Regions from separate parts of the Duganella sp. AC917 genome, predicted to be linked through region 1. Evidence: predicted binding sites of a transcription regulator. Region 1 holds the regulator's gene; each other region holds the start of a gene.

Region 1 (7,501 bases):
TCTCGGGCGTGGCCGGCTTTTTGGGCAAGTGCTTGTGCAGCACGGCCAGCATTTCCTCCACCTCGATCGGCTTCGGAATGAAATCGGTGATGCCGGCCTCGATACTGCGCTCGCGTTCGGATTCCAGCACGCCGGCCGTCATGGCGATAATGGGCAAATCGAGCTTTAATTCCTGGCGCAACAGGCGGGTGGCGGTAAAGCCGTCCATCACCGGCATTTGCATGTCCATCAGCACCAGGTCGTAGACGCCGGGGCTCGCGCTCATGCGGTCGACCGCCTGCTGGCCGTTGTCGACCACATCGAGCGTGGCGCCGCCCAGTTCGAGGATGCCGCGCGCCACCGCCTGGTTCAGCAGGTTGTCCTCCACCAGCAGGAAATGCATGCCTTCCAGGCTGCCGTCCATGCCCTGGTCGGCGGCCACTTGCACACTGGCGTCGGCCTTGGTCACCAGCGCCTGGTGCAGCGCGTCGAACAGGTTGGAGCTGGTGATCGGCTTGACCAGCACCACGTCGGCCTCGGGCGCGTTGGAGATCTCTTCCATGCGGTCGCGGGCGAAGGCGTTGACCATTACGACGATCGGCTGCTTCTTGTCGGGCGCGGCCGCGCGGATGCCCTTGGCCGTGGCCAGCCCGTCCATGCCAGGCATGTGCCAGTCGGCCAGCACCACGTCGTAGGCCCGCTCCGTTTCCAGGCCGAGCCGGAAGCGGTCGAGTGCGGCCTCGCCTGAATCGACCTCGTCGGCCTGCCAGCCCCAAGCCCGGATCAGCTTGGCGATCAGTTCGCGGCTGGTGCGGCTGTCGTCGGCGACCAGCAGGCGCAGGTTGCCCAGCGCCGGTTTGCGGCGCTCTTCCGGCCGCTCCTGCAACACCTCGAACGGCAGGCTGAAGAAAAATGTCGAGCCCTGCCCCGGCGTGCTGCGGACGTCGATCTGCCCGCCCATCAGCTCGATCAGGCGCTTGGTGATCGCCAGCCCCAGCCCGGTGCCGCCGAAGCGCCGCGTGATGCTCTGATCGCCCTGTGAAAAGGCGTGGAACAACTGCGCCAGCTGGGGCTCGGTCATGCCCATGCCGGTGTCGCGCACCTCGAAGCGCAGCAGCGCGCTGTGCGGGTTGTGCGCTGTGCGGGCGTCCAGCGCGACCCCCACCACCACCTCGCCGTGCTCGGTGAACTTGATGGCATTGCCGGCCAGGTTGACCAGGATTTGCTGCAGCCGCATCGAATCGCCGCGCAAGCGCTTGGGCACCGAAGGTTCGACACTGATGGCCAGCTCCAGTTCCTTGTCGCCGGCGTTCATCGTCATCATCGTCGCCAGCGAGTTCATGGTGTCGTCCAGGCTGAACTCGACCGGCGACAACTCCATGTGGCGCGCCTCGATCTTGGAGAAGTCGAGCACGTCGTTGAGGATGCCCAGCAGCGACTGCCCGGACACCTTGACCATGTTCAGGTATTTGCGCTGCTGGGTGGTCAGGCTGGTGTTGCCCAGCAGGTAGGCCATGCCCAGCACCGCGTTCATCGGCGTGCGGATCTCGTGGCTCATGTTGGCCACGAACTCGCTCTTGGCGCGGTTGGCGGCCTCGGCGCGGTCGCGCTCCTGCTCCAGCTCCTGGGCGCGCGCCTCGACCTCCAGCTGCAGGCGGCGCCGCTCGGTGATGTCGGAAATGACGGCCAGCACCTTGGTGCCCTGGTCGGTGCGCACCGCGCTCAGGTTGATCTCGACCGGAAACTCGCTGCCGTCGCGGCGCAGGCCGTGCATCGGCGTGCCTTCGCCCATGCGCACCGGTTCGGCGCTGAGGCGCTCGGCAAAGAACTTGGCGCGGTGCGCGGCGTGCTGTGTGCGCAGCGGCACCGGCACCAGCGTTTCGAGCGGCTGGCCGAGGATCTCGTCGCGGCGGTAGCCGAAGCGGCGCTCGGCCTCGCGGTTGAAGGTTTCGATGCGGCCGTCGACGCCGACCACGACAATCGCGTTGGGGGCGAATTCGACCAGGCTTTGCAGGCGCGCGTCGGCCGCCAGGCGGTCGCGCATCAGATTGTTGAAGGCGGCGGTCAACTGGCCGACCTCGTCGTTGGCGCGCACCGGCAGCGGCGCGAAGTGGGTGGCGTCGCCGCGCATCGCGACGATGGCGTCGCGCAATTTGATGAGCGGCGCCAGCAACCCGAGGGTGAGCCAGCCGATCAGCAGCGCCGCCAGGATCGACGCCACCACGCTCCACAGCAGCACGCGCGAGAGCACGCCGTCGAAGGGTTCGAACGCCTCCTCGGCCGGCAACGAGGCGGCCAGCACCCAGTCGACCGACTTGAGCGTCTTGTAGCTGTTGAGGGCGCGCTCGCCATTGCCGTTGATGCTGTCGACGGTGCCCTCGAAACCGTCTTGCAACGCGCGCGTGGTGGCGGCGTTGGCGCCGGCCTGGCGCGGCTGCAGCAGGCGGCTGGCGTCCGGATGCAACACGTAGACCGGATGCTCGCCGCGCGTGAGGGCGAAAAAGTAACCGCTTTTGCCGACCTTGGCGGTGCGCAGGTGGCCCAGCACATTGTCCTTGTACAGGCGCAGCACGCCGTTAAGCACGCACACCACCTCGCCGTTGGCGTTGAGCACGGGCGCCACCATCTGCACGATAGGCTGCTTATGGGATTTGCCGATCACCGGCTCGGCGATCAGCGGCTTGCGGGTGCGCATCACGGTTTTGAAGTAGACGCGGTCGGAGGCGTCCAGGCCGACCCGGCCCGGCCGGACCGGGACGTCGGCCACCACCACGCCCTGCGGGCTGAGCACCAGCAGATCGTCGAACAACGCCAACACGGCGCGGTCCTGGTAGTAGGCCCGCAGGCGCTCGGTGGAACCGGCCAGCTCGACCGGCTGATGGCGCGCCGACAAGGCGATGATGTCGAGCAGCATGGTCAGCTTGTCGTCGAGTTCCTCGGCGGTGCGGCCGATCAGCGCCGTCTGCTGCGTGAACAGCACCTTGGTGAAATCCGCCTTCATGCGTTGCATCTGGACCACGGTGACCAGCGCGATCATCAGGATCGACGTGATGCTTGTCGCCAGCGCAACTTTCGCCTTGATCCCAAGTGGCTTCATTTCATCCTTGTCGGGCGGGTCGGACATGAAATCGGAGAATTACCAGGCGCCGGGTATCGCAGTGCGCTTGGGAATTCTCCTATCAATGGCCGACCTTGGCAACAGGATTAGCGTTGTGCTGCGGCGATGATCACATCGGCCACTTTTTGCGGCTGCGACACCATCGGCACGTGGCTCGACTTCAGCGTGATCGTAGTGGCGTTGATCTTCTTGGCGAACACTTGCTGCAGGGCCGGATCGATCATGCGGTCGTCGGAGGCGGCGATGTAATAGTTCGCCTTGTTTTTCCAGGCCGCCACGGTGGTTTTGTCGGCAAAGGCCTTGGCGGCGATCGGGCCCTGGGTGGCGGCGATCAGCGCGGCGGTGGCCGGCGACACGTCTTGGGCGAAGTTGCTGGCGACCGATGCGGCGGGCAGCCACAGGAAACCGCCGGCGTCGGCCTGCAAGGTGGCGATGCCTGGTGGCACGGCGTAGTCCTTGCCCAGGTCGGCGGTGGCCTGGCCTTCCGACGGCGCGAACGCGGCCACGTAGACCAGCGCCTTGACCTTGTCGCTGGTGCCGGCCTGGGTGATCACGGTGCCGCCCCACGAGTGGCCGACCAGCACGACTTTACCGGTTTGCGCGTCGATCACGCGCTGGGCGGCGGCGACGTCGTCCGCCAGCGAGGTCAGCGGGTTTTGCACAGCCACCACCTTCAAGCCCTTGGCTTGCAGCAGCGGGATGACTTTTTCCCAGCTGGAGCCGTCGGCGAAGGCGCCATGCACCAGCACCACGGTGGTGTCGGCGGCCGGCGCGGCGGCTTGGGCGGTCAGGACGGTGGAGGCCAGCAGGGCGGAGGCGATGATCGAGCGTTTCATGGTGGTTCCTTTCGGTTGGTTGTTTGTGATTAAATAGTGTGCTACTTGCTTGAGTTGAACTATAGCGAACAATCAAATAGCGCGCAAGATAAATTTTGCGAAATGTCGAAATATTTTGGTGTGGCCCGGGAAGGGCTGCTTGCATCCCGCTATGTTGCACATGCGCAAATACTTGATCGGGCCACTGCGGCATCGCGAAAATATCGCATCCGATGGTCTACACTGGCGCATGATCAGAGACCTCCCCTCCCTGGTGCTGCCCGGCGCCACCATCGACATCCTCAAGGCGAGCTGCGCCAACTGCAGCATGCACCAGCTGTGTTTACCAATGGGCCTGGGCAACGCAGACATGGACCGGCTTGACCAGATCATTGGCCGCCGCCGCAAGGTCGCGCGCGGCAGCACCTTGTTCCGCATCGGCGATCCGTTCGTGAACCTGTACGCGATCCGGCTCGGGCATTTCAAGACCTACCAGGTCAACCGCGAGGGCGCCGAGCAGATCACCGGATTCCAGATGGCGGGCGAGCTGCTGGGCATGGACGCCATCAGCACCGACCTGCACCATTGCACCGCCGTGGCGCTGGAGGACAGCGAGGTGTGCGAGATTCCATTCGGCAGCCTGCAACAGCTGCTGGCCGACATGCCGACCTTGCTGCGACATTTCCACCGCATGATGAGCCAGGAGATCACGCGCGAGCAAAGCGTCATGCTCCTGCTGGGCAATATGCAGGCGACGCAGCGGTTCGCCGCGTTCCTGGTCAACCTGTCGTCGCGGTATGAAGCGCGCGGTTACTCGCCCAATACTTTCCAGCTGCGTATGTCGCGCGAAGAGATCGGCAACTACCTGGGTCTGACGATCGAAAGCATCAGCCGCCTGCTGTCGAAGTTCAAGAAGGGAGGCTTGCTGCGCGTCAGCAACCGCGAAATCGAACTGCTCGACCCGCCGACGCTCAAGGCCATCACCGCCGGCACCCAGACCTGCCACTAACGTCGGAATGACAACGTAAACTCGCTGCCATCACCGGGCCGGAAATCATTCGGCACGCAACGTCACGCTGCGTTCTGCCGGCCAGCTCCAGGCGCCGGCCAGGCGCCAGTCGCGTTTTTCGCCTTCCACCAGCACCACCCAGCGGCTGCGCTCGAGCATCGGCAGATTGATCTGGAAGGCGCCGAACTCGTCCGGCTGCACCACCACCTGGATGTCCTTGGCCGGCAAGGTCGCGTGCGACAGCCGCACGAACAATCGCTCCGTCTTGCCGTGGTCGTCACTGTTTCGGCGCAACTGGCCGGTCAGCATGCCTTGCGTGGCGTCGTAGCCGATCGCCATCGATAACCCCAGCGCGCTGGCCGCGCGGTCGCGCCGCAAGTCCTGGTTGATGGCCTTGCCCTGCTTGTAGTAGTCGCCCACCACCAGCGCGTCCTGCCGCGTGAAGGCCAGGTAGCCGGTATAGCTGCCGGCGACGATGACGATCGCCGGCCCGGCCATCAGCAGCCAGGGCCAGCGCTGCTTCCACCACGGCGTCAGCGTGGACTGCGATATCGATACGGTCATGGCGTTCTCCTTAGCGCGGTACGATGAAGACCGCGTCTTCTTTCACATGCAGCGACGGGTCGTCGACCGACGTCAGTTCGACGACAATCTTGTTCGAGCCCGGATGGGCGGCGCCGTGCGCCGTGCGCAACCGGATCGGATGCGCTTTGGTGTCGGTGGCGTCGACCCGCACCAGCTCCGGCGTGACCTGCGCCAGCGTGGGAATGCCGCTGACGCGGATGCGGTAGGTCTGCGCCCGCTCGGACGTGTTCATGATCTGCAGCCGGTACACGTTTTCGATCATGCCGTCCTCGACCTCGCGGCCCATGGCGCCACGGTCGCGGATCACGTCCAGCTTGAGCGGCACCCGCAGGATCAGCGCGGTGCCGACGGCGGCCACGATCAGCGCCAGGATGGCGGCGTAGATCAGCACGCGTGGGCGCAAGGTGCGCTGGCGAATTTGCGTCGGCGTGTCATGCTGGTCCATCGCGCGCTCGGTACTGTAGCGTATCAGCCCGCGCGGCAGGCCGACCTTGTCCATGACGCCGTTGCAGGCGTCGACGCAGGCGGCGCAGCCGATGCATTCATATTGCAGGCCGTTGCGGATGTCGATGCCGGTCGGGCATACCTGTACGCACATCGAGCAGTCGATGCAATCGCCGCCTTTGCCGGCTTGCTTCTTCGACAGCGGCATGCGCGGTTCGCCGCGCTCGCCGGCGTAGGTGATGATCAAGGTGTCGGGGTCGAACATCGAGCTCTGGAAGCGGGCGTACGGGCACATGTATTTGCACACCTGCTCGCGCATCCAGCCGGCGTTGCCGTAGGTGGCAACGCTGTAGAACACCACCCAAAACCATTCCCACGGGCCAAAGCTCAGCGTCGCCACCTCGCCGGCCAGATGCTTGATCGGTGTGAAGTAGCCAACGAAGGTAAAGCCGGTCCACAGCGCGACGGCGCCCCAGGCCACGTGCTTGGCGCTTTTCTTGGCGAACTTGGCGGCCGACGGCGGCCGGCGGTCGAGCGCCATGCGCGCGCTGCGCTTGCCTTCGATCTTGCGTTCTATCCACAGGAAGATTTCGGTGTACACCGTTTGCGGACAGGCGAAGCCGCACCACACGCGCCCGGCCACCGCCGTCGCCAGGAACAGCAAATACGCGCAGATGATCAGCAGCGCGGCCAGATAGATGAAGTCCTGCGGCCACAACACCAGGCCGAAGATGTAGAACTTGCGCGCGCCCAGGTCGAACAGCAGCGCCTGGCGGTCGTTCCATTGCAGCCACGGCGTGCAATAGAACGCCAGCTGCGTCAGCCAGACGAACAACCAGCGCAGCCGGGCATAACGGCCCGAGGTCTCGCGCGGGTAGATTTCCTCCCGAGCGGCGTACATGTGGACGACTTGCGATTCAGGCGAGATCATAGCGTTCTACACTTATTCCGCAGCCGGCGTGGCGGTGGCGACGGCCGGCGGCGGATTGGGCGACGCTTCGGGCGCGTTGACATCGTTCGACAAACCCCAGACGTACGCGGCCAGCACGTGCACCTTGGCGTCGCCGAGGAAGTCCTCGAACGCCGGCATGGTGGCGTTGCGGCCTTTGCGGATGGTTTCCATGATCGTCTCGGCGCTGCCGCCGAACAGCCAGATCTTGTCGCTCAGGTTGGGCGCGCCGATGGTCTGGTTGCCGGTGCCGCCGGCGCTGTGGCAGGCCATGCAGGCGCCGAACTTGCCTTTGCCGAACACGGCCTTGATCGGATCGGCGGTCGAGCCAGACAGGCTGAGCACATAATGGGCGACGTTTTCCACATCCTTGTCCGAGCCGAGCGCGGCGCCCATCGGCGGCATGATGCCCATGCGGCCGTGCAGGATGGTTTCCTTGATGATTTCCGGCGAGCCGCCGAACAGCCAGTCCTTGTCGGTCAGGTTGGGGAAGCCCTTGTTGCCGCGCGCGTCCGAGCCGTGGCACTGCGCGCAGTAGGTCAGGAACAGGCGCTGGCCGATGGCGTGCGCCTGCGGATCGGCGGCGACCTTTTTCAGGTCCT
Region 2 (7,501 bases), 5.0 Mb from region 1:
GGATACAGGATCGCCGGACGCAGGTTGCCGAACAGGCCCAGGTTCTTGCGCAGGCCGAGGATGGCCTGCTCGGGACGCAGCGCGCGCTCCAGCTTGTCGTACTGGTAGTCGCCGACGGCGCCGAACAGCACCGCGTCGGCCGACTTGGCCAGCGCCAAGGTGGCTTCCGGCAGCGGATGGCCATGGGCCGCGTAGCCGGCGCCGCCGACGGGGGCGGTCTCCAGTTCGAACGATTCACCCAGCACATTGAGGACCTTGACGGCTTGGGCGATGATTTCCGGGCCGATACCGTCGCCCGGGAGGATTGCGATTTTCATGTGATTTTTCGAGATTAGATGACGTTAGCCAACCAGGGTTGGTTTGCCAGATGGCGCTCTTCGAATTCGCGGATGGTGTCGGCGTGGCGCAGGGTCAGGCCGATATCGTCGAGCCCGTTCATCAGGCAGTATTTGCGGAAGGCGTCGATCTCGAAGGGATAGGAGACGCTGCCATTGCTGGTGGAAATACGCTGCTGCTCAAGATCGACCACCAGACGGTATCCGGGGAAGGCCTTGACTTCGTTGAACAGATGATCGATCTGCGCTTCAGGAATCACGATGGGCAGCAAGCCGCTTTTGTAGCAGTTGTTGAAGAAGATGTCGGCAAACGACGGCGCGATGATGGCGCGGAAGCCGTATTGGTCCAGCGCCCACGGCGCGTGCTCGCGCGAGGAGCCGCAGCCGAAGTTTTTACGGGTCAGCAGGATCGAGGCGCCCTGGTAGCGCGGCTCGTTGAGGACGAAATCCGGATTGAGCGGACGCACGCTGTTGTCCATGCCGGGCTCGCCGTGGTCGAGATAACGCCACTCGTCGAACAGGTTGGGGCCGAAGCCGGTGCGATGGATGGACTTCAGGAATTGCTTCGGAATGATGGCGTCGGTGTCGACGTTGGCGCGGTCGAGCGGGGCCACCAGGCCTTCGTATATCGTAAATTTATCCATGATCTCGTTCGGGTTGTGCGACGGCGGACCGTCGCGGCCCGCCGTACTGCGGTTATTTTTTGGTCGAAGCGCCTTCCAGCGACTCACCGACTTTTTTCACGTCCTTGCCGAAGCCGTTGACTGTGTTGCAGCCGGTCAGGATCAGCGCAATGATGGACAAGGCGAATAGTTTTTTCATGTTGGTGTACTCGTGGTATCAAACAAAAAAATTAGCGCAGCGTGCGCACGTCGACGAAGTGGCCGGCGATACCGGCGGCGGCGGCCATCGCGGGCGACACCAGATGGGTGCGTCCGCCTTGTCCTTGGCGTCCTTCGAAATTACGGTTGGAGGTCGAAGCGCAGCGCTCGCCCGGTTCCAGGCGGTCGGCGTTCATCGCCAGGCACATCGAGCAACCCGGCTCGCGCCATTCGAAACCGGCGTCCTTGAAGATGCGGTCGAGGCCTTCGCGCTCGGCCTGGTCCTTGACCAGTCCGGAACCCGGCACCACCATCGCCAGCTTGACGTTCGAGGCGCGCTGCTTGCCGCGCACCACGGCCGCTGCCGCGCGCAAATCCTCGATGCGCGAATTGGTGCACGAACCGATAAAGACCTTGTCGATGCGGATGTCCTCGATGGCCGTGTTCGGCTTGAGGTTCATGTACACCAGCGCCTTTTCCATCGCGTCGCGCTTGACGCTGTCCTTTTCCTGGTCCGGATCGGGCACGCGGCCGTCGATCGACGTCACCATTTCGGGCGAGGTGCCCCAGGTCACCTGCGGCTTGACGTCGGCCGCGTCGAGCGTGACGACCAGGTCGAACCTGGCGCCGGCGTCCGAATGCAGCGTGCGCCAGTAGTCGACCGCGCGGTCCCAGTGCGGGCCCACGGGCGAGAACGGACGGCCCTTGACGTAGTTGATCGTGGTGTCGTCGACGCCGATGATGCCGGCGCGCGCGCCCGCCTCGATCGCCATGTTACAGACCGTCATGCGGCCTTCCATCGACAGCGCGCGGATGGTCGAGCCGCCGAACTCGATACAGTAGCCGGTGCCGCCGGCCGTGCCGATCTTGCCGATGATGGCCAGCACGATGTCCTTGGCGGTGACGCCGACCGGCAGCGGGCCGTCGACCTGCACCAGCATCGATTTGGATTTTTTTTGCAGCAGCGTTTGCGTGGCCAGCACGTGCTCGACCTCGGAGGTGCCGATGCCGTGCGCCAGCGCGCCGAACGCGCCGTGGGTCGACGTGTGGGAGTCGCCGCAGACGACCGTCATGCCCGGCAGGGTGGCGCCCTGCTCCGGCCCGATCACGTGGACGATGCCCTGGCGCTTGTCGTTCATGTTGAAATAGGTCAGGCCGTAGGACCTGGCGTTGTTGTCCAGGGTTTCAACCTGCAGCCGCGAGACCGGATCGGCGATGCCGTCGGCGCGCGAGGTGGTCGGCACGTTGTGGTCGGCCACGGCCAGGTTGGCCGACAGGCGCCACGGCTGGCGGTTGGCGGCGCGCAGGCCGTCGAAAGCCTGCGGGCTGGTCACTTCGTGCACCAGATGGCGGTCGATATAGAGGATGGTGGTGCCGTCTTCCTCGGCCTTGACCACGTGCGATTCCCAGAGTTTGTCGTAAAGCGTCTTCATCATGATGTGTGCTGACTGCTGCTGCCTGTGTGAGTGATCCACTTCGATTATGCCATATTGTGCAATGCGATAGCGACCGCCGCCATCTGGCCTCGTGAGCCGATGCGGTTCCGCCTACCGATACACGTTTTATGACTCCTTTAAAAATTCGGTACTGCAAATACGATTCGAACAAAACAACGCGCGAAAAAAAAGCCTGCGTGAACGCAGGCTTTTGGTGTCTGTGGCTTGGTCTGTCGACTAGGCCGCCATGCGTACACTTCCCCTGCATCCGTCCATCAGGAACGATAGGCCCACCACTAGCACCAGTTCGCCCTCGGCCGAGCGCGCGGTACCGGTGATGCCCTCGACGGTAATCGCGGTCATCGGCTTGATGACCAGGTCGGCGGTGCCGTCGACCGCTTCCACCGCCAGAATATACGGCTGTGGCGCTGCGACAACAATACCCACCTTCTCGCGGCAGCTCTCGTAGCCAAGCGCATCGGCCAGCGAACGCACCGGCAACGGACGGCCCTGGTCCTTGAGGACCGGGGCGCCGCCCACTTCCAGGAACACCTCCGGCAACTCGACCACGCGCTGCACCACGGCCATCGGCAGCGCCAGCGCGGCGCCCGAGGTCGACACCAGCATGGTCGGCACGATCGACAGTTCGATCGGCAGGCGGATGGCGAACTTGGTGCCCTTGCCCAGCGCCGATTCGATGTGGATGGCGCCGCGGTTCTTCTCCACGGCGGTCTTGACCACGTCCATGCCGACGCCGCGGCCGGATACGCTCGAGGCCACTTCCTTGGTCGAGAAGCCCGGCAGGAACACCAGCTGGAAGCACTCGTCGTTGGTCAGATTGGCCGACTCGCTGATCAACCCCTTCTGCTGGGCCTTGGCGCGCAACACCACCGGGTCCATACCCTTGCCGTCGTCCTGCAGCACGATCATGACGCTGTTGGCTTCCTGCCATGCCTTGAGCGAGATGAACGACTTGGCCGGCTTGCCCGCCGCCAGGCGGTCTTCCGGCGACTCGACGCCATGGTCCAGCGAGTTGCGCAGCATGTGCACCAGCGGATCGTACAGGCTGTCGACGACCACGCGGTCCACTTCGGTCTCGGCGCCCTCGATGGTCAGCTCGACGTCCTTGCCCAGGTCCTTGGCCAGCTCGCGCACCAGGCGCGGGAACTTCTGGAACAGGCGGCCGACCGGTTGCATGCGCGTCGCCAACGTGGCGCGCTGCAGTTCGGTCGAATAGCGCGACGCCCGCTCCAGCGTTTCCGCCAGGGTGGCCATCAGGGTCTGGGCCTGGCCCTCGAATTTGAACTGCAACAGGCGCTCGAGCAGCACGGCGGCCTGGTTGGCGGCCTGCACCGATTCGCCCGCCACTTCCAGCAAGGCATCCAGTTTAACAGCATCGACGCGGATCGACTCTTCTTTGGCCGGGGCCGCATGCGGACGCTCTTCGCGCTTTTCGGGCGCGTCGCGCCTGGCCGGGGTGGCCACGGCGGTGCCGGCGACGGGCGCGGCGGCGGCAGGGGCTGGCGCGGCGGCAGCAGCAGCAGCAGCAGCAGGCGCGGCGACCGCCGCAGCGGCGACCGGCGCTGCCGAGACGGCCGGACGGGTGTAGCTGCCGGCCGGCATCACGGTTTCATACATGCCTTCCCAGTCGAGGCCATCCTCGGACGTGATCGACACGGCGGCGACGGCGGCAGGCGCTGCGGCGGCGGCAGCGGCCGGGGCGGCGGCGACTGGCGACGGCGCAGCTGCGGGGGCGGGCGCGGCGGCGCCGGTCTTGCCCTCGATGGCGTCGGTCAGGATCACTTCCAGGTCGTGCGGCATCGGCGCCAGGCTGTGCGGCTCGGCACCGTTGTTCAGTTCGGCGAGCTGGTCGGCCACGAAGCCGGACGCCTGCAGCGCCGCTTCGATCGCGATCGGCGTCACCGGCGCGGCGCCGGTGCGCAGCGCGTCGAACAGGTTCTCGGTCAGGTGGCAGGCCGCGACCATCGCCGGCAGGCCCATGAAACCGGCGCCGCCCTTGATGGTATGGAAGGAGCGGAACACGGCGTTCAGCGTCTCTTTGTTGTCGGGGTCGCGTTCGAGCCGCAGCAAGTGCTCTTCAACGTTGACCGCCAGATCCATCGCCTCGACGACGAAATCCTTCAGCATATCGTCCATTAGAATCCCAGATCAGCAAGCAGGTCGTCGACATTGTCCTGGTTCAGCGCCACGGCCGGAGCCGACGGACCTGACATCAGGGACACTTCTTTTTGCGCGATTTTCTCGCGTACCGCCGGCGGCGCGTTGTCGCGCAGCAGTTCTGCCAGTTCGTGCTCCACCGTTTTGGTGATGTTCACGACCTTCTTGATCAGTTGACCGGTGATGTCCTGGAAGTCCTGGGCCATCATAATTTCCAGCAAGCGGGCTTTTTCGGCCTCGGTGGCGGCCGACACGGCCACGGCGAAGGCCTGCGAATCGCCGGCGAGTTGCTTGAACTGGTCAAGGCTGAGCTTGCCCGCGAACAGGTCGGCCCAGCGGTTTTCCATTTCCTTCGATTTCTTCGACAAGGTGTCCTGTTCGGGCATGCCCTCGTCGAGCGTGTTGAGCACCTTGTTGGCAGCCTGTTCGGTCAAGGTGGCGACATACTCCAGGCGGTCCTGGGCGTCGTTGATCTGCGACGAGGCCTCGGTGAGCGCCTTGTCGTAGCCCAGTTCGCGCAGCGAATCGTGCAACAGGCGCACGATGCCGCCCAGGCGCTCGAACATCGGCTTGTCGCCGCCCTCCTCGGCCTCGGCGCCGTCGGCGGCCGGGGCAGCCGCTGCCGGCGCCGCTACCGCAGCGGGCGCGGGCGCCGGCGCGGCGGCGGCCGGGCGCGACGAGGAGACCTCGTCGAACAGGCTCTCGAGGTCGTCTTCGGCGGCTGGTGCGGGGGCAGGCGCTGGAGCGGGCGCTGCGGTCTTGCTCTGAGCGGACACTTCTTCAAATAATGCGTCGAAATCATCAGCGGCGTTGGTCATAATCCCTGCTTCTCCATAATTTGTAAAATTGCTGCCCTCAACCCTGCGTAGTGATGACGCTCGGCAATAAAAAGCACTTATGCGAGTGTAGCAGGGCAACATGGAATTATTCAATCCCGGCGTCGGTCGACTGCCCTGTTCTCCGTCTCAAAGCCGCGTTTCGTTGTATTTGGAGATACTATCATCGGATACATGAGCAAAGGAGGCATTAAAGACACAAAGTGATGCCCATGTGCAAAAAAGCCGCAGAGCAACTGTGAACAAGTGTTACAGCGGCTGGCGGCCGGCGCGGAAACCGCGTTTATTCGCAGTTTTATTTGATAAACATCAAGTCTTTCCTTACTAACAATACCGCCAATCGCGACTACAATAAGAGGTAGGCCGCGTTGACAGAGGAGGCTCGCCATGTACCGCAAAATCCTGATCACCACCGATGGCTCCGCCGTGTCGAGCAAGACCGCCTGCGCCGGGGTGGCGCTGGCCGAGCAGCTCGGCGCCGAGGTGCTGGCCCTGTTTGTCGCGCCCGAGTACCAATATCCGATCTACGTGGAAATCATCCCGCCCAGCTACCCAAGCGAGGACGAGTACCGCGCGGCGATGCTGCGCGCCGGCAAGGAGCACACCAAGGACGTGGTCGAGTCGTGCGCGCGCCGCAACGTCCGCTGCGAGGCATTGACAACGTTCTCCGAAAGCGCGGCGCTGAAAATCGTCGATGTCGCGGAAAACCACGCGTGCGACCTGATCTTCATGGGCTCGCACGGGCGCAGCGGCTGGGGCCAACTATTGCTTGGCAGCGTGACCAACAAGGTCTTGTCGCACTCGCGCATTCCGGTGCTGGTGCATCGCTTGATCAAAGAGCCGGACCACAAATAAAATGCGGGCGGACCGCGATTTCTGTAGTAAGCTCACAAGGTTAATTCAAAAACAACAGTATTTACTTCAGGTCACTTGAGATAGCGTCTTTATGATTCGAATAGTTATTGCCGACGACCACACCATCATGCGCGAGGGTCTCAAGCGCATCCTCGACGGCGCCCCCGACATCGATATCGTGGGCGAGGCGATCGACGGCTTCGAAGTGCTCGGCCATGTGCGCCAGGGCGGCTTCGACCTGCTGCTGCTGGACCTGTCGATGCCGGGGCGCAGCGGCGTCGACCTGATCCGCCAGATCAAGGCCGAGGCGCCCAAGCTCGCCATCCTGATCCTCACCATGCACGAGGAGGAGCAATACGCCGTGCGCGCCATCCGCGCCGGCGCCCAGGGCTACCTGACCAAGGAGAGCGCCGGCACCCAGCTGGTCGGCGCGATCCGCAAGGTCGCCTCCGGCCGGCCTTACATCAGCACCGAGGTGGCCGAGCAATTGGCCCTCAACATCATGATGCCCAACGAGAGCCTGTTGCATAAACAGCTGTCGGACCGCGAGTTCGAGGTCTTTTCTTTGTTGGTCGCCGGAAAATCCATTACCGAGATCGCCAACAGCCTGCACCTGAGCGTGAAGACCGTCAGCACCCATAAAACCCGCATCATGCAGAAAATGGGCATGAACTCGCTCTCGGAGATGGTCCAATATGCCGTGGCGCATCGACTGTTGTCTCCCTTCAAGACCTGACGACCATACTGATCAGTAGGAGTCCTCCTACACCCGTGCGCTGACGCCTACTCCCATATTCAGCCATTGCTGATATCTATCTGCTCCCTCTGTTGGCATACTGAAACCACACGATTGATGCTGCAAGGCTACACGCAATGTTACGAGATGCCATACGGAACATTTGCTGTACAAGATGTCATGCAATCAAGCGTCCCCTGCCTAACGTACAGAGTCACCCGATCAGGAGATCAACATGCTGTCAACGCAAGCGTCTGAAATTCGCCCAGTCACCACCGCGACGGTGCAATCCTCGTCGATGGAA
Region 3 (7,501 bases), 1.5 Mb from region 1:
CACGATGACGATGCCGCCCGAGTTGTGCGCCGCCATCGCGATCGCCAGCGCCTCCAGCGTCAGCGCCTCGCGCTCCATGGTGACGTTGCCGTTGGCGTCCGCCGTCGTGCCCCGGATGATCCCCACGTGCACCGGCTGCGCCTTGTAGAACAGGTACTCGTTGCCGCCCATGGTCGCCACCTCCACCAGCTCCTCGGTGGTGCGGTCGTTGATCTTGCCGCCGCCGTGGCGCGGATCGACAAACGTCCCCAGGCCGACGTGCGTCAGCAAACCGGGTTTGCCGGCTGCGGTGTCGCGAAATAGCTGGCTGATGACGCCTTGCGGCAGGTTGTACGCTTCGATCTTGCCGTCGATGGCCAGCTGCTGCAGCTTGGGCACCAGGCTCCAGTGACCGCCGACGACCCGTTTGAGCATGCCCTCGTGCGCCAGGTGATTGAGGCCGCGATCCTTGCCGTCGCCCTGCCCTGCCGCGTAGACCAGGGTCAGGTCGCGCGGATGGCCGCCGCCGTCGGACGACGGCGCGAGGAAGCGCCGCTCCAGCGCCACCGCGATATTCTCGGCGAATCCGACGCCGACAAAGCCGCCGGTGGCGATGGTGTCGCCGTCGCGTATCAGCCCGACCGCGTCGGCCGCGCTGACGATCTTGTCGCGTTGGACGGCCGGCATGCCGACGGTGGAAAAATCAAGGCTGCGTCCTGGCATGATCGGCTCCGTTATTTAGTCCGTTTCAAGATCGGTTTTATCGACTTCAGGCCCCAGCAGCAGCTGCGCCGCCTCGCTCGGCAGCGCCTCCACCGTCTTGAGCTTGCGCGCCATTTGCCGGCTGCGGGTTTCGGCCGATTCGATGTTCTTGGCGGCGCGCTCGAGGGTCAGCTTGGTCGCCGCCAGCACGTCGCCGAACTTGGCGAACTCCGTCTTCACCGCGCCCAGCACCTGCCACACTTCCGACGAGCGCTTCTCCAGCGCCAGGGTGCGGAAGCCCATCTGCAGGCTGTTGAGCAGCGCCGACAAGGTCGACGGCCCGGCGATGCTGATGCGGTGTAGCCGCTGCAGTTCATCGGCCAGGCCGGGACGGCGCATCACTTCCGCGTACAGGCCCTCGGTCGGCAGGAACAGGATGGCGAAATCCGTGGTGTGCGGCGGCGACACGTATTTTTCCGAAATCGTTTTGGCCTCGCCGCGCACCGCCCGTTCCAGCTCGCGCCCGGCCAACGCCACGCCCTCGGCGTCGGCGCGGTCGGCGGCGTCCAGCAGCCTTTCGTATTGCTCCTTGGGGAACTTGGCGTCGATCGGCATCCACACCGGCGCCCCACCCTCGATTTGCCCCGGCAGCTTGAGCGCGAATTCAACGCGCGCGCCGCTGCCAGCGATGGTTTCGACGTTCTTGCCGTACTGCTCCGGCGTCAGCACCTGCTCGAGCAGCATCTCCAGCTGCACCTCGCCCCAGGTGCCGCGCGTTTTAACGTTGGTCAGCACCCGCTTCAAATCGCCGACGCCCAGCGCCAGCTGCTGCATCTCGCCCAAGCCCTGGTGAACGCGCTCGAGCCGCTCGGACACCTGCTGGAACGAGGCGGTCAGCCGCGTCTCGAGGGTCGCGTGCAGCTTCTCGTCGACGGTTTTGCGCATCTCTTCGAGCCGGGCGCCGTTGTCGGCCTGCAGATCCTTGATCTTGGCCTCCAGGGTCGCGCGCACCTCCTGCATGCGCGCCGCGTTCGACTCGGTCAGCCGGGCCAGCGCCTGGTTCATGCTGTCGGCGAACTGCTTCAGGCCCCGGCTCTGTTCTTCGCGCCCGACCAGCCCCTGCGCCTGCAACTGGCGGCGCATGTCCTCGAACTGCTGCACGCTGGCCGCGTGCGTGGTTTGGGCGGTGGTTTGCAGCTGCATGCGCACTTCGCGCTCGACCCGCTCGATGCGCTCGGCGAGGCCGCCGTCGGCCTGGGCGCCACCGGCGCGCGCGCGCAGCAGCGCGACCAGCTGAAGCACCAGCACCAGCGCCAGCGCCGCCAGCAGGACAATAAATTCGGTGTGGGTCATGGCGTCAATCCGGCTTGTTGCGCATCCAGTCGGCGGTCTGGTAGAACGACTCCATCAGCCGCACCCTGAGCGCCTCGTCGATGCCGACATCCTCCATCGCCCACGCCATCGCGCGCAGCCACTGGTCGCGCTCCTGCGTGCCGATGGCGAACGGCATGTGCCGCATCCGCAGGCGCGGATGGCCGTGCGCTGCGATGTACAGGTCCGGCCCGCCCATCCAGCCGCTGAGAAACATGAACAGCCGCTCGCGCGCGTTGTCCAGCGTGGGCGGATGGGCGGCGCGCAGCAGCGCGAACTCGGGCTCGAGTTCCATCAGGTCGTAAAAACGGTCGACCATCTCGCGCACGCGCGATTCGCCGCCGATCACTTCATACAGGGTTTGTGGTTCAGTCATAGCCGCCATGATAGCGCACCATAGCGCACGTTGCCGCACCGCGCCGCCCCATGCGCGCGCTCACACCAGCGCCAGCCGGTTCAAGCGCCGCGTCGACGACCAGCTCTCCAGATCGACGCGCGAGCGGATGTCCTCGCACGCCTGGACGATGCGCGCCAGTTGCGTATCGTCCAGGCCCGAGTTGAGCGTGAGCCGCACCAGCGAGCGGTTTTTGGCCGTGGCCGGCGCGCAAAACATGGCGCCGTAGATGCCGTGCGACTCCAGCAGCTTGCGCAGCGCCAGCGTCTTCGGCTCCGGTCCCGGTTCCAGCGCGATGATCTGTTCGCTGCCCTCGCCGACGTTATAGCCTAGCGCACCCAACTCCTCGCGCAACGCCAGCGAATGTGCGCGCAGCGCGGCGCGGCGGTCGTCGGCGGCCGCGACAAAATCGATGGCGGCGTCGAACCACGCCAGTTCGTGACCCAGCAGGCAGGAGCTGAAAATGGCCGGCCGCGATTCCGACAGGAAGTAACCTTTGAATTTGCTGGAACAGGTGATGAAGCCGGCGCGCCCGGCAAACGCCTTGGCCAGCGACGCGGTGCGGAAATGGACGCGCTCGCCAAGCCCCTGCGCCGCCACCAGCCCGGCGCCGCGCGGCCCGTGCGTGCCCAACGAATGCGATTCGTCGACGATCAGCAGGCAGCCGTGCTCTTCCGCGATCTCCACCAGCGCGCGCAGCGGTGCCAGGCTACCGTTGGTGCTATACAGCGCGTCGACGGCGATCAGCCCGCGTCCATGGCGCGCCAGCTGCTTGCGCAGATGCTCCATATCATTGTGCAAAAAGGACACCGGCGTCGCCGCAGCCGACTGCACGCCCTCCCATAACGACGCGTGGGCTTGCATGTCCAGATACACCGGGATGCCGGGCGCGGCCAGCGTCTGCACCAGGCCGACATTGGCGGCCCAGCCCGATTGCGCCAAAATGCCGTCCTGCGCCCCCATCAGCGCGGCGAACTTGCGCTCGAGGCGATGCTGGGCGCTGCCCTCCTGTAAATACACGGCCGACATCAGCATTTGCCCATGGCTGTCGCGCAGCGCGGCGATCTGCGCGCCCACCAGCGCCGGCTCCCCGCCCAGGCACAGGTAGTCGTTGCCGGCTAAAAACACAGCGCCGCGCGGCGTCGGCTGCCACGCATGCGGATGCTCGCCTGCCAGCAGCCGGGCGATACGGGTCACGTAGTGCTCGTCCATGCGGGCGTTTACATAATCGGGCATCACCTGCTCGGCGGACAAGGTGAAGGCGCGCGCGGCGGACAGGGCGGAAGCGGCCAGGCCGCGCGGGAGGTTGCCAGCAATAGCGTTTGACATCTTGTTATCTCCTTAAAAGTTGAAAGGTTGCTATTTTGTGAATCTCATGTCGCACCTTGCAGCAAATAAAGAGCGAGAGATTGATACAAATCAACTTTGGATTTGATATGGCTGAGGACGCTTGGGTTTCAGGCGATGATGCAAGCTTGATATACGTCACATCGACCATGAAGCATCCCCTGCAAGCACGCTGGAAACGTTGGCAACACGGAGTGGTCCAGTCGCTGCTGCTGTATCATGGCCGTGAGGACCATGCGACCGTGCGCGTGCTGCTGCTCGCTTGCATCGGCACGGTCGGCATGCCGCTGTACTACGTGATCTGGCAGCACTTTTTTCCCCAGGAATACGAAAGCCTGCCGCTGCGCATGCTCGGTATCCTGCTGTGCGCGCTCGGGCTGTTCGCGCGCCAGTTCACGCGCCGCATGCTCGAGCTGTACCTGCTGGTCGCGCTCAGCTACATCTTTCCCTTTTTCTTCACCTTCATGTTCGTGATGAACCATGCTTCGGGCGTGTGGGCGGAGTCGTTGTTGATCGGTCTGGTCGTGCTGTTCCACTTCGACACCAACCTGGCGTTGCGGGCTTATCTGATCGGCACCGCGCTGGCGTGCGCCGCCGCCGTCGCGCTCGGCGAAACCGCCATCCTGCTGAGCAAGCCGGTGCTGCAGCAATTGCCGGTGCACTGGTTCACCATCGCCGTACTGTCGGCGGCCAAGATCAGCCGCAATGTGCTGGCGCAGGAAAAGCTGGCCGGACTCGGCGCCGGGCTGGCCACCGTGGCCCACGAGCTGCGCACGCCGCTGACCAGCGTCGACGCCAACGTGCGTGGCCTACTGAGGTTGTTCTCGGACATCAACGGCCGGGTGGCCGAGGACCGGCTCGGCACGATCGACGCGCTGGCCCGCATCCAGTTCGAGGTGCGGCACATGAACCACATGATCGACCTGTTCCTGCTCAGCGCCACGGCGGTGCGGCAGAACCTGCGGCCGGTCGAGACGGTATCGATGGATACCGTGGTCGAGGCCGTGCTCAAGCGCTACCCGTTTTCCAGCACCGGCCAGCAAAAGATGGTCACGCTGGAGCTGCGCCACAACTTCCGTTTCGCCGGCCAGGCCGAGCTGTCGGTGGTGATCCTGCTCAATTTGCTGCGCAACGCGCTCAAGGCGGTGCAGCGCGCCGGCAAGGGCCGCGTGCGCATCGTCGTCGACGGCGCCCACGAGCCGCCCCGCCTGCTGTTCATCGACACCGGCTGCGGCATTCCGGCGCCGCAAATGGCGCTGATCTTTCGCCGCTTCTACTCCTACCCGCCGCACAACGGCGCCGGCATCGGCCTGGCGCTGTGCCAGGAAATCATGGAAGCGTGGAACGCCAACATACGCTGCGTGTCGCGCGAGAGCGCGTACGCCATCTTCGTGCTGGAGTTTCCCCAGCAGTTGTCCTCTTCAAGGTGAATCAATGCATCTGCCCGTCTACTCCCATCCGACGCTGACCGTGCTGGTCGACGACAGCGACTCCTTTCTCAAAAGCCTGTCGTTCCAGCTTGATCCCATGCTGGCGAGCAAAACCTTCCACGACACCTCGGCCGCGCTGCAATGGCTGCGCCAAAGCGAGGCGGACGATGGCGTGCTGCTACAAGTGAACTTCGACATGCAAAACCTGACCGGCGACCAGTGCACCATCGCGCTCGACCTGGAGCGCATCTACCGCATCGGCGAGCAGCGCCGGCGCTTCTCGACGCCGTCGGTGCTGGTGATCGATTACTCGATGCCGCAACTGAACGGTCTGGAATTTTGCGAGGCGGTCAGCCAGCTGCCGTGCAAGAAGATCTTGTTCACCGGCACGGCCGACGAAAAAATCGCCGTCAACGCCTTCAACCGCGGCCTGATCGACCGCTACATCAAGAAGAGCGACGACCACGCGCTCGACATCCTGGAAGTGGAGATCGCCGCGCTGCAGCGCAGCTATTTCGACGACAAGTCGGAAACCTTGCGCGAGCTGGTGCTGCTGCACAATTACCACTTTCTCGGCGATCCGGTGCTGGCCGGCCTGGTGCAGCATCTGATGGCGTCGATGGGATTTATCGAGCACTACATTTTCCCGAATCCGACCGGCATCCTGTTCCTCGACAAGCACGGCAAGGCCAAGCTGATGATGATCGAGACCGAGCAAGGCATGTACGCGCAGTATGAAATCGCGCGCGACAGCGACGCGCCGCCGTCGCTGCTGGACGCACTGCTGGCGCGACGGGTGTTGCCGTTCTTTTCGGACGCGCAGGGGGATGGCATGTACTCGCGCCAGGTCGGCGACAGCTGGCATCGCTACTGTGCGGCGCCGCAGGTGTGCCAGGGGCGCGAGACGTATTATTGGGCCTTGTTCGACCTGCCGGCGCATTATTTCGACCAGCAGCCGTATGCGCATGCGCAGTTTTTGAAGGAACACGCGGCGCTGGAAAGCCTCGCCGCGTAGGGCGCTGTTACGCCTCGCGCAAGGTCTGCAGCGGCGGCTGACGCAACACGTTGCGCAAGCCCAGCCAGCCACCGGCAATCGCGCACACTGCGCCGGCCACCAAGCCAACCATCCATACCGACGGACTGAACGCCCACGCGAACTTGAACTGATACGTCGCCAGGGCCCAGCCCATGGCCGCCGCGCCGGTCGCCGCCAGCACACCCGACAGCGCGCCGACCAGCGAGAACTCGATCAACTGCGCCTGCGACAATTGCTTGCGCGTCGCCCCCAGCGCCCGCAACAAACCGGACTCGCGGGTGCGCTCGTCCTGCGAGCCCATCAGCGCCGCGTACAGCACCAGCAAGCCGGACGCCAAGGTGAAGATGAACAGGAACTCGATCGCCGTTACCACCTGGTCCAACACCGACTGCACCTGGCGCAGCAAGCCGCCGACATCGACAATGGTCAGGTTCGGGAAATCGCGCGTCAACGCGTTCATCACCGCGCCCTGCTGCGGCGGCAGGTGGAAGGCGGTGATCCAGCTCTGCGCCACTTCCTTCATCGCCGCCGGATTAATGATGACAAAGAAATTGACCCGCATCGAGCCCCACTCCAGCTTGCGCAGGCTGGTGATGGTCACGTCCACCGGCGCGCCGGCTATGTCGAAGCGCAACTTGTCGCCCAGCTTCCAGCGCAAGGTCTTAGCGATGCCCTCCTCCACCGAGGCCTCGGCCGAGCCTGGCGTGTCGGCAAACCATTTGCCGGCGCTGATCTTGTTCTCTGCCTGCATCTGCGCCATCGTCGACAGGTTGAACTCGCGGTCGGCCAGGCCGCGCGCGCGGTCCTCGGTGTAGGTCTCGGCCGTGACCGGCTGGCCGTTCACCGCCGTCAGGCGGCCGCGTATCATCGGATATTGCGGCGCATAGCTGACGCCGGCCGCCTCCAGCCGTTTGGCGACCTGTTCGCGCTGTTCCGGCTGGATATTGATAATAAAACGATTCGGCGCGTCCGGCGGCGTGGCGTTGCGCCAAGCCGACATCAAATCCTCGCGCACCACGGTCAGCACCAAGAGCGCCATCATGCCCAGCGCCAGCGACACCACCTGAACAATGGTCGCGCCCGGACGCCGTTGCAGCGAGGTGATGGCGAAGCGCCAGCTTTGATGGTCGATGGCGCCGCGCAATGGCTTGAGCGCCTTCAGACCCAGCCAGGCGACCAGCCCGAACACGACAAACGCACCCAGGAAGCCGGCCGCCGTGTAGGCCGCCAGTTGGGCATCGC
Region 4 (7,501 bases), 1.5 Mb from region 1:
GTAAGGCAGGCCGACGCCGGCGCGTATCGCCGCCGCCAGCACGGTTTCGTCCGCCTCGCAGCTGAATTGGTGGCCGCTAGGCTGTACTGTAATTTGAAACGTCATACAATCCTTCAGATGAAAAACATCAAGCTAATCAATAACGAACACCATTCCCAAACATTCAACCGGCCGCGCCTGCTCATCGTCGGCTGCGGCGATGTCGGCATGCGCCTGGTGCCGCTGCTGCGCCGCCATTTCCGCGTGTTCGCCACCACCAGCCAGCCCGAGCGCCGCGCCGAGTTGCGCGCCTTGGGCGCCGTGCCGCTGGTGGCCGATCTCGACCATCCCGCCAGTTTGCGGCGCCTGGCCGGGCTGGCCAGGTACGTGGTGCACCTGGCGCCGCCACCGGCCGAGGGCGCGCTGGACCGGCGCACGCGTAACCTGACCGCCATTTTACCTGAGCAAGGCCGTATGGTTTATGTCAGTACCACCGGGGTGTATGGCGATTGCGGCGGCGCGCTGTTTGACGAGAGCCGTCCGGTGGCGCCGCGCAACCCCCGGGCCACGCGCCGGGTCGACGCCGAGGCCGTGCTGCGGCGCTGGGCGGTGCGCGCCGGTTCGGACCTGTCCATCCTGCGCGTGCCTGGTATTTATGGGGCCGAGCGCTTGCCGATCAAGCGCTTGCAACAGGGCACGCCAGCCTTGCTGGCCGCCGAGGACGTGTACACCAACCATATCCATGCCGACGATCTGGCCACGATCATCGTCAGCGCGCTGTTTGGTGGCTTGCCAAACCGTATCTACCATGCGGTCGATGACAGCGACATGAAGATGGCCGAGTATTTCGACGCAGTGGCGGACGCCTTCGGCATGCAGCGGCCGCCGCGTTTGCCGCGTGCTGAATTGAAACAGGTGATCACGCCGGCGCTGCTGTCGTTCATGTCCGAATCACGCAGGCTGAGCAATGGACGCATCAAGCGCGAGCTCGGCGTGCGGCTGCGCTATCCGACGGTGGCCGGGATGCTGGCGGAACTGTAACGCCAGCGGGCGGCGCGGGCTGAGGGCAAGCCGCCCGTTTATTTCTGATTCTTACTTCTTCTGCTGCACCTTGCGCAACTGCTGCTTGCGCTGGGTTTGGTTGCGGTTCTGCTTTGCCTCATGCAGCGCGGTGGCGTCTTTCTTCGCCTGTTCAACCGTGCGCATCTCTTCATTGTCGTCGTGCGCGACGAAATACTCGGCCTCCTGCGCGTCGACCACCAGCTTGATCGCGGCCGCGTCGTCGAGGTTGTACATCTCGTGCAGCAGGGTGGTTACCTCATCGAGGAATTCTTCGTAGGTCATGGGCGCCTTAGTGTTGTGAATTGCGGTTGTCGGTCCGGCCGGAGGCGGGAAAAGCGTCATTTTAAACGACCAGATCATGTCGGGCGTGACTCCGCGCACATAGTGGCCGCGTGGCGCTTGTAGTTGCCCAGCAAAAAGGTGTAAAAAGAAACCAAGACTTATACCAGTGCAAGCCCGATGTCAGCTTTCTGTGTCAAACTATTAAGATGACTTGCTTGACGCGCATCAAATAAATCGGCGCTTGATGCGATATCGTTGTTATCTCTAAAAGGAGCTCGCGTATGCCAGCCACTTTGCATCCGACGAAAGAGCAGGTCCGTGCCTACATGCAGCTGCGTGAGTGCGCGCGCCGTCCGCCACCGGCACCGGATGAAATCCGTCGGCGTGTGGGCTGGCGCTGCTCGTCCAGCGAAGCGGGATTCGGATCGACCTCGACGATCTTCCTTCCCGGCACCATCGCGCAACTGGCCGCCCTGATGGCCGTTGAATGGTGCTTCCGCGCTTCCGGACTCAGCCGCACGAGCTGAGTTGCTACAAAACTTTACAATGTTTTATACCCTTTTTTGCAACAGATTCTTCTTAGCATAAGAAATGGGTGTAAAATCTATCAAAATCTCACACAAATACAGCTCGGGTTAGCCGTTCGTTAACAAAAACGTGTATTATCGCGGCTAGGCACTAAAAACCGGCATAAAAGTTCGCGTTTTGTAGTGCTTCACTGGTAATTGAGCTAAAAATTTTATTTACCCATGTGTCGTTTTTTTGCGAAAACGGCTACGAACCTACTTAAACATTATGTCTATCAAAGAAATCACCGCCTCCCCAACCTACAATCCAAACCGCGTCCTCGACGCCATCATCGAAAAGCTGCAGCTGAAAAACGATGCTGCGCTGTCGCGCGCGCTGGAAGTAGCACCACCTGTCATCAGCAAAATTCGCCACAACACGCTCCCGATTGGTGCGACCATCCTGATCCGTATGCACGAGATCAGCGATTTCAGCATCCGCGAGCTGCGCGAAATGATGGCGGCCTGATAGGTGACCAAAAAAAACAACGGCGCGCACCTCTCGGTAACGCGCCGTTGTCTTAGGTGGGGCCGGTTTTGATCGGCCCACCATGGTTCGCTTGCGCCGACGTGGTCGGCGATGCTTGATTCCTAGCTCAGGGTAGGGCGACCGCTGAACAGTCCCGGCTGATGAGGGACCTTGGCGGATACGACTTTCTCAGGGCTGCCGCAAAAAGCGACTTTCTCTTCAGGAGAGCCGCAAAACGCGTTCGCTTGTTTCTCAGGCGAACCGCAAAACGCGTTCGCTTGCATTTTTTCCGGGCTGCCACAGAAGGCGTTCGCTTGCTTTTCAGGGCTGCCGCAGAAGGCATTGGCCTGTTTCTCGGGCGAGCCGCAGAAGGCGTTGGCTTGCTTTTCAGGGCTGCCGCAGAAGGCGTTCGCCTGTTTCTCCGGCGAACCGCAGAAGGCGTTTGCCTGCACGTCAGGCGAGCCGCAGAATGCGTTGGCTTGCTTTTCGGGCGAACCGCAGAACGCGTTGGCTTGCTCGGGGGAGCCGCAGAAGGCGTTGGCCTGGGTCGCGCCTTCGAAGGCGCGCTTCGCCGGACGCACATAGTCTTCGCCGAATTCCGCTTCGTACAGTTCCTTCATCCGCTGCCCAATGCGCGCCAGCGACGCTTCGTCCGCCTCGCCGCGCATGCCGACGTACGGGAAGTGGTGCAGGAAGTAGCCGAACACGGCCTGGCAATCTTCGGCGTACTTCATCGTATCGAGAATATGGTAGTGCCAGAACGTGTCCACGTCGACCAGCGGCGAAGTCTGTTCGTGGGGATACTTTTTCATCAGTGTCAGGAATCGGCGATATTCGAACTCAACAGCGTTGGCACGTTCCAGCGACCAGCCTTCGCCGGATTCCTTATGCATCAGCTTGACCTTGATTGCGTCCAGATCCAGTGCGTTGATGACGTTCATGGACATCTCCTCTAAATTGATACGGGTTAAAAAACGTTACGAAGCAATTGATTTTTGCTCAACTTTGCTTATTAACGTTTGATATTTATCAATGTTTTGAGGAAATTCCTACATGCCGCTGACTTCTCCTAGGGAACGACGGGACAAACCGGGGGGATTCAGGCGATGGCGTTGGCGCTCAGGTGGCCGCTGTCGTTGAGGTCGTTGATGTCGTCGTTGGAGGGCGGCGGCACGTGGTCGATCGGCACCGAGATGGCGACCGTGGTGCCGGCATTGGGGCTGCCGATGATGGAACACACGCCTCCCAGCAAGCTGATGCGTTCCTCGATGCCGACCAGGCCGAACGACCCGACCTTGTTGCGATTGCTCGCCCGCATGCCGACGCCATTGTCGGTGATGGTCATGCTCAACATGCCGCCGGCCTGGCGTAATTCCACCCGCACCAGGCTGGCGTGCGCGTGCTGGACGATATTGCTCAGCGATTCCTGCAGCACCCGGAAGAAAGCGGTGGCGCAATGGTCGTCGATGCGGATGTCGCGCTGGTGCTCGATCAGCTCGCATACCATGCCGGAGCGCTGGCGGAACTGGGCGATCTGCCATTCGACGGCCGCGTTCAAGCCCAGGTCCAGCACGTTCGGACGCAGATCGTTGATGATGTGGCGCACGCTTTTGATCGTGCTGTCGATCTGGCTGAGCGTGCTTTTGGCGCGCGCGTGCAGGCGCGGATGGCGGTGGCGGGTACGGGTGGCCAGCATGTCGGCCTCGATGCGCAGCACCAGCAGGTTCTGGCCGAGGTCGTCATGGATTTCACGCGCGATGCGCTTGCGTTCCTGCTCCTTGATCTGGTCGGCGTGCGCGGCCAGCCGGCGCAGCTTGTGGTGCGATTGCTGCAGCTTGGCCTGGCTGTCGCGCAGTTCCTTGGTCATCACCTTGGCCATCTTGATCGCCCGCATGCGCGACGACGACAGCGTGTGGATCAGCAGGTAGAACAGCAGCGAGCCGATAAAGCCGCTCAACATGGCCAGCCACGGCAGGAACAGGTCGAAGCGGCTCGACCAGGCCGCCTTGGGCGCGCTGAAGTGGGCATGCCATTGGCGGCCGTTGAAGGTCAGCGGCAGCACGATGGAGAACTGGTCGGCTGGACGCACGTTGTCGTCGCCGTTGACCTTGTTGTCGAACAGCAGGGCCGGGGGCGACGCGGCCGGCGTGCGGTCGCCGCCGTCGCCGCCGTCGTACAGGCGCAGGCGCACGTCGCGCACCTGCATCTGGTCCATCGCCAGCTGCACCAGGCGCGGCACGCTGAAACCGATGCCGACCGAACCCCGGTAGGCGGCGCGGCGCTCCTGGGTGTTGTTTAGCGGCATATCCTTGCGGTACAGCGGCAGCCGGATCGCCATGCCGCCGCCCTGGCCGAAGCTGTCCATGTCGATCTGCTTGCCGGACGTGCTGATCTCGCCGGTGTCGCGCGCGTTGGCCAGCGCCTGCGCCACCGCCGGTTTGTGCGTGATATCGAGGCCGACCCGCCAGCGGAACGTGGCGATCGGCTCGATCATCGTGATGACCGAATAGTCGGTGCGGCGCCCGGTCGGCTGGACGACGTAGTCGGGATAGCCGTTGGGCGTGCCGTCGCCGCTGTGACGCGATACCTTCTCGAAATCCTCGCGCTGGGCCTCGGTGATGTATTCCGCATAGTTGATGCTGACGAGCGCCGGAAACTGGGTCGACAACTTCAGTCCGCGCACAAAGCGGTGAAAATCCTCGCGTTCGACCTTGCCGCTGGCGTCGAAGTAGCTGGCGGTGGCGCGCAGCACGTCGGCATACGTGTCGATGCGGGAGCTGATGTGGTATTGGGCGTTGCGCGCCTGGTGCATAAAGCGTTCGCCGGCGTCGTACTCGACCATTTTATACGCGGCGACATAGCACAGCGCGCCCACGCCCAAGGACAGCATGATCCCGGCCCACCAGACCGATTTTGGCGGGGAAAACATTTGACGCTGCGCGAGAAGTGCCTCCATTCCGATTGCCTTTCAAGCAACTTCAACGATGTCTACCCGCCTTGAATATAGAAAATAATGGTAATCCTAGTCAAGTAAATTTATAAAAAATGCCACTTGTCCTGGACGTTCTTGTGTGCGGAGGAATGAAAAAAACCGGCGCATCCTCGCGGAAGGCGCCGGTTTCCGGGGGAGCTGGCCGCCTTATTTGGCGACGAAGCTATCTTTTAGCGTGACGATGCGGTTGAACACCGGCTTGCCTGCGCTCGAGTCGACGCGGTCGGCGACGAAGTAGCCGTGCCGTTCGAACTGGAAGCGCTGGTCCGGCTGGGCCGCGCTCATGCCCGGCTCCAGATAGGCGGTGACCACTTCCTTGGCGTTCGGATTGAGCAGCGACAGGAATTCCTTGCCGCCGGCGTCCGGCTGGGCGTCGGTGAACAGGCGGTCGAACAGGCGCACTTCGGCCTGCAGCGCGGTGGCGGCGGACACCCAGTGGATGTTGCCCTTGACCTTGTAGTTGTCCGAACCGGGCGTGCCCGACTTGGAGTCCGGGAAGTAATTCACATGGACGGCGACGACCTTGCCGTTCTCATCCTTGTCGTACCCGGTGCACTCGGTCACGTAGCCGTGGCGCAGGCGCACGCGGCTGCCCGGCTTGTCGTCGATCGGCGGGTAGTAGCGGAAATAGCCCTTGCTCGGCACTTCCATGAAATCCTCCTCCTCGATCCACAGCTCGCGCGTGATCGGGAAGGTGCGCACGCCCATCTCCGGGTGGTGCGGGTGGACCGGCGACGTGCATTCCTCGCTCTGGCCCTCTGGATAGTTGTCGATGATCAGCTTGAGCGGACGCAGCACGGCGGTGGCGCGCGGCGCCTTCGGATCGAGATCCTCGCGCAGGCAGCCTTCCAGGGTGCTCATGTCGATCCAGCCGTCGGACTTGGTCACGCCGATGCGCTCGCAGAACAGCTGGATCGCTTCCGGCGTGTAGCCGCGGCGGCGCAGGCCGACGATGGTCGGCATGCGCGGATCGTCCCAGCCGCTGACGATGCCGTCCTCGACCAGCTGACGCAACTTGCGCTTGCTGGTGACCACATAAGTCAGGTTCAGGCGCGAGAATTCGTACTGGCGCGGCAGCGGCAAGGTGAAGAAGCCGCCTTCGGCCAAGGTTTCGAGCAGCCAGTCGTAGAACGGCCGATGGTCCTGGAATTCGAGCGTGCACAGCGAATGGGTGATGTTTTCCAGCGCGTCCGAGATCGGGTGCGTGTAGTCGTACATCGGGTAGATGCACCAGGCGTCGCCGGTGCGCACGTGGTGCGCGTGGCGGATGCGGTAGATGGCCGGGTCGCGCATGTTCATGTTCGGCGAGGACATCGCGTCCTCGCTGATTTTTGCGCGCAGGATGTGTTCGCCGTCGGCGTATTTGCCGGCTTTCATGTCGCGGAAGATCTGCAGCGATTCCTCGCGCGGACGGTCGCGGAACGGCGAATTCTTGCCCGGCGTATTGAAATTGCCGCGATTGGCCGCCATATCATCGGCCGACTGGCTGTCGACGTAGGCGTAGCCCTTGCCGATCAGGTATTCGGCCATCGCGTACAGTTGATCGAAGTAGTCGCTGGCGTAGTGCAGATGGTGTTCGACGCCGCCGTCGGCGGTGGGGTAGTCGTAGTCGAAGCCCAGCCACTTGACGCTGTCGATGATGGTGTCGACGTATTCCTGCTCTTCCTTGGCCGGGTTGGTGTCGTCAAAGCGCAGGTTGCAGCGGCCCTGGTAATCGCGCGCCAGGCCGAAGTTCAGGCAGATCGACTTGGCGTGGCCGATGTGCAGGTAGCCGTTCGGCTCGGGCGGAAAGCGGGTGATCACACTGGGCATGCCTGCGCGCACGTGGGTGCCGGCGGCCTGGTCGTGATCGACGATCGCGCGCAGGAAGTTGGACGGTAAGGCGGGCGCGGGGCTGTTTTTTTCGTTGCTCATCTGAAAAGTGGGCTTTGCAAGAGTTCGTGTAAAGGGCATTTTACCGTATCCCCTTCATGGGCCGAGGGGAAATGCTGCATGGCGCTGTGCCGAGCCCCGGCCGGCGGCCTGGCCGGGGCGGCAGATGGTGCGACGGGTATAATTCGCCTTTAATTGTTTCGGCATAACGGCCCAGGGAGTTTCCAAGATGGAAAATCATTACAACACGCTGGGTATCGCGCCTAACGCCACCGAAGA

Evidence for each region. Region 1 encodes FNR, which switches genes on or off when oxygen is low (the NO sensors DNR and NnrR bind a similar motif). Its sites were predicted from a motif close to TTGATNNNNATCAA; they were not measured.
Region 2: ACZ0BA_RS00950 (universal stress protein) is a predicted target of FNR. The motif match lies at 5,906-5,919, and genes of this name have one in related genera.
Region 3: cqsA (alpha-hydroxyketone-type quorum-sensing autoinducer synthase) is a predicted target of FNR. The motif match lies at 3,856-3,869, and genes of this name have one in related genera.
Region 4: ACZ0BA_RS16100 (glycine-rich domain-containing protein) is a predicted target of FNR. The motif match lies at 3,378-3,391, and genes of this name have one in related genera.

The regions. Positions count from the first base shown of each region.
Region 1 covers NZ_OZ409848.1:5,193,211-5,200,711, reverse strand. Annotated here, with positions in the region: gene ACZ0BA_RS22695 (response regulator) at 1-3,076, opposite strand, end outside; gene ACZ0BA_RS22690 (alpha/beta fold hydrolase) at 3,184-3,933, opposite strand; gene fnr (fumarate/nitrate reduction transcriptional regulator Fnr) at 4,163-4,921, shown strand; gene ACZ0BA_RS22680 (FixH family protein) at 4,967-5,485, opposite strand; gene ccoG (cytochrome c oxidase accessory protein CcoG) at 5,496-6,881, opposite strand; gene ccoP (cytochrome-c oxidase, cbb3-type subunit III) at 6,894-7,501, opposite strand, start outside.
Region 2 covers NZ_OZ409848.1:214,836-222,336, reverse strand. Annotated here, with positions in the region: gene leuB (3-isopropylmalate dehydrogenase) at 1-317, opposite strand, end outside; gene leuD (3-isopropylmalate dehydratase small subunit) at 332-979, opposite strand; gene ACZ0BA_RS00970 (entericidin A/B family lipoprotein) at 1,032-1,157, opposite strand; gene leuC (3-isopropylmalate dehydratase large subunit) at 1,189-2,592, opposite strand; gene ACZ0BA_RS00960 (chemotaxis protein CheA) at 2,830-4,749, opposite strand; gene ACZ0BA_RS00955 (protein phosphatase CheZ) at 4,749-5,588, opposite strand; gene ACZ0BA_RS00950 (universal stress protein) at 5,994-6,461, shown strand; gene ACZ0BA_RS00945 (response regulator) at 6,553-7,197, shown strand; gene ACZ0BA_RS00940 (Crp/Fnr family transcriptional regulator) at 7,496-7,501, shown strand, end outside.
Region 3 covers NZ_OZ409848.1:6,676,283-6,683,783, reverse strand. Annotated here, with positions in the region: gene ACZ0BA_RS29225 (acyl CoA:acetate/3-ketoacid CoA transferase) at 1-702, opposite strand, end outside; gene ACZ0BA_RS29220 (DNA recombination protein RmuC) at 718-2,034, opposite strand; gene ACZ0BA_RS29215 (group II truncated hemoglobin) at 2,039-2,437, opposite strand; gene cqsA (alpha-hydroxyketone-type quorum-sensing autoinducer synthase) at 2,489-3,775, opposite strand; gene ACZ0BA_RS29205 (sensor histidine kinase) at 3,943-5,223, shown strand; gene ACZ0BA_RS29200 (response regulator) at 5,228-6,238, shown strand; gene ACZ0BA_RS29195 (ABC transporter permease) at 6,246-7,501, opposite strand, start outside.
Region 4 covers NZ_OZ409848.1:3,705,961-3,713,461, reverse strand. Annotated here, with positions in the region: gene ACZ0BA_RS16125 (CDP-6-deoxy-delta-3,4-glucoseen reductase) at 1-105, opposite strand, end outside; gene ACZ0BA_RS16120 (SDR family oxidoreductase) at 118-1,020, shown strand; gene ACZ0BA_RS16115 (hypothetical protein) at 1,072-1,323, opposite strand; gene ACZ0BA_RS16110 (hypothetical protein) at 1,605-1,850, shown strand; gene ACZ0BA_RS16105 (hypothetical protein) at 2,119-2,358, shown strand; gene ACZ0BA_RS16100 (glycine-rich domain-containing protein) at 2,481-3,299, opposite strand; gene ACZ0BA_RS16095 (CHASE domain-containing protein) at 3,458-5,287, opposite strand; gene ACZ0BA_RS16090 (glutamine--tRNA ligase/YqeY domain fusion protein) at 5,498-7,264, opposite strand; gene ACZ0BA_RS16085 (DnaJ domain-containing protein) at 7,452-7,501, shown strand, end outside.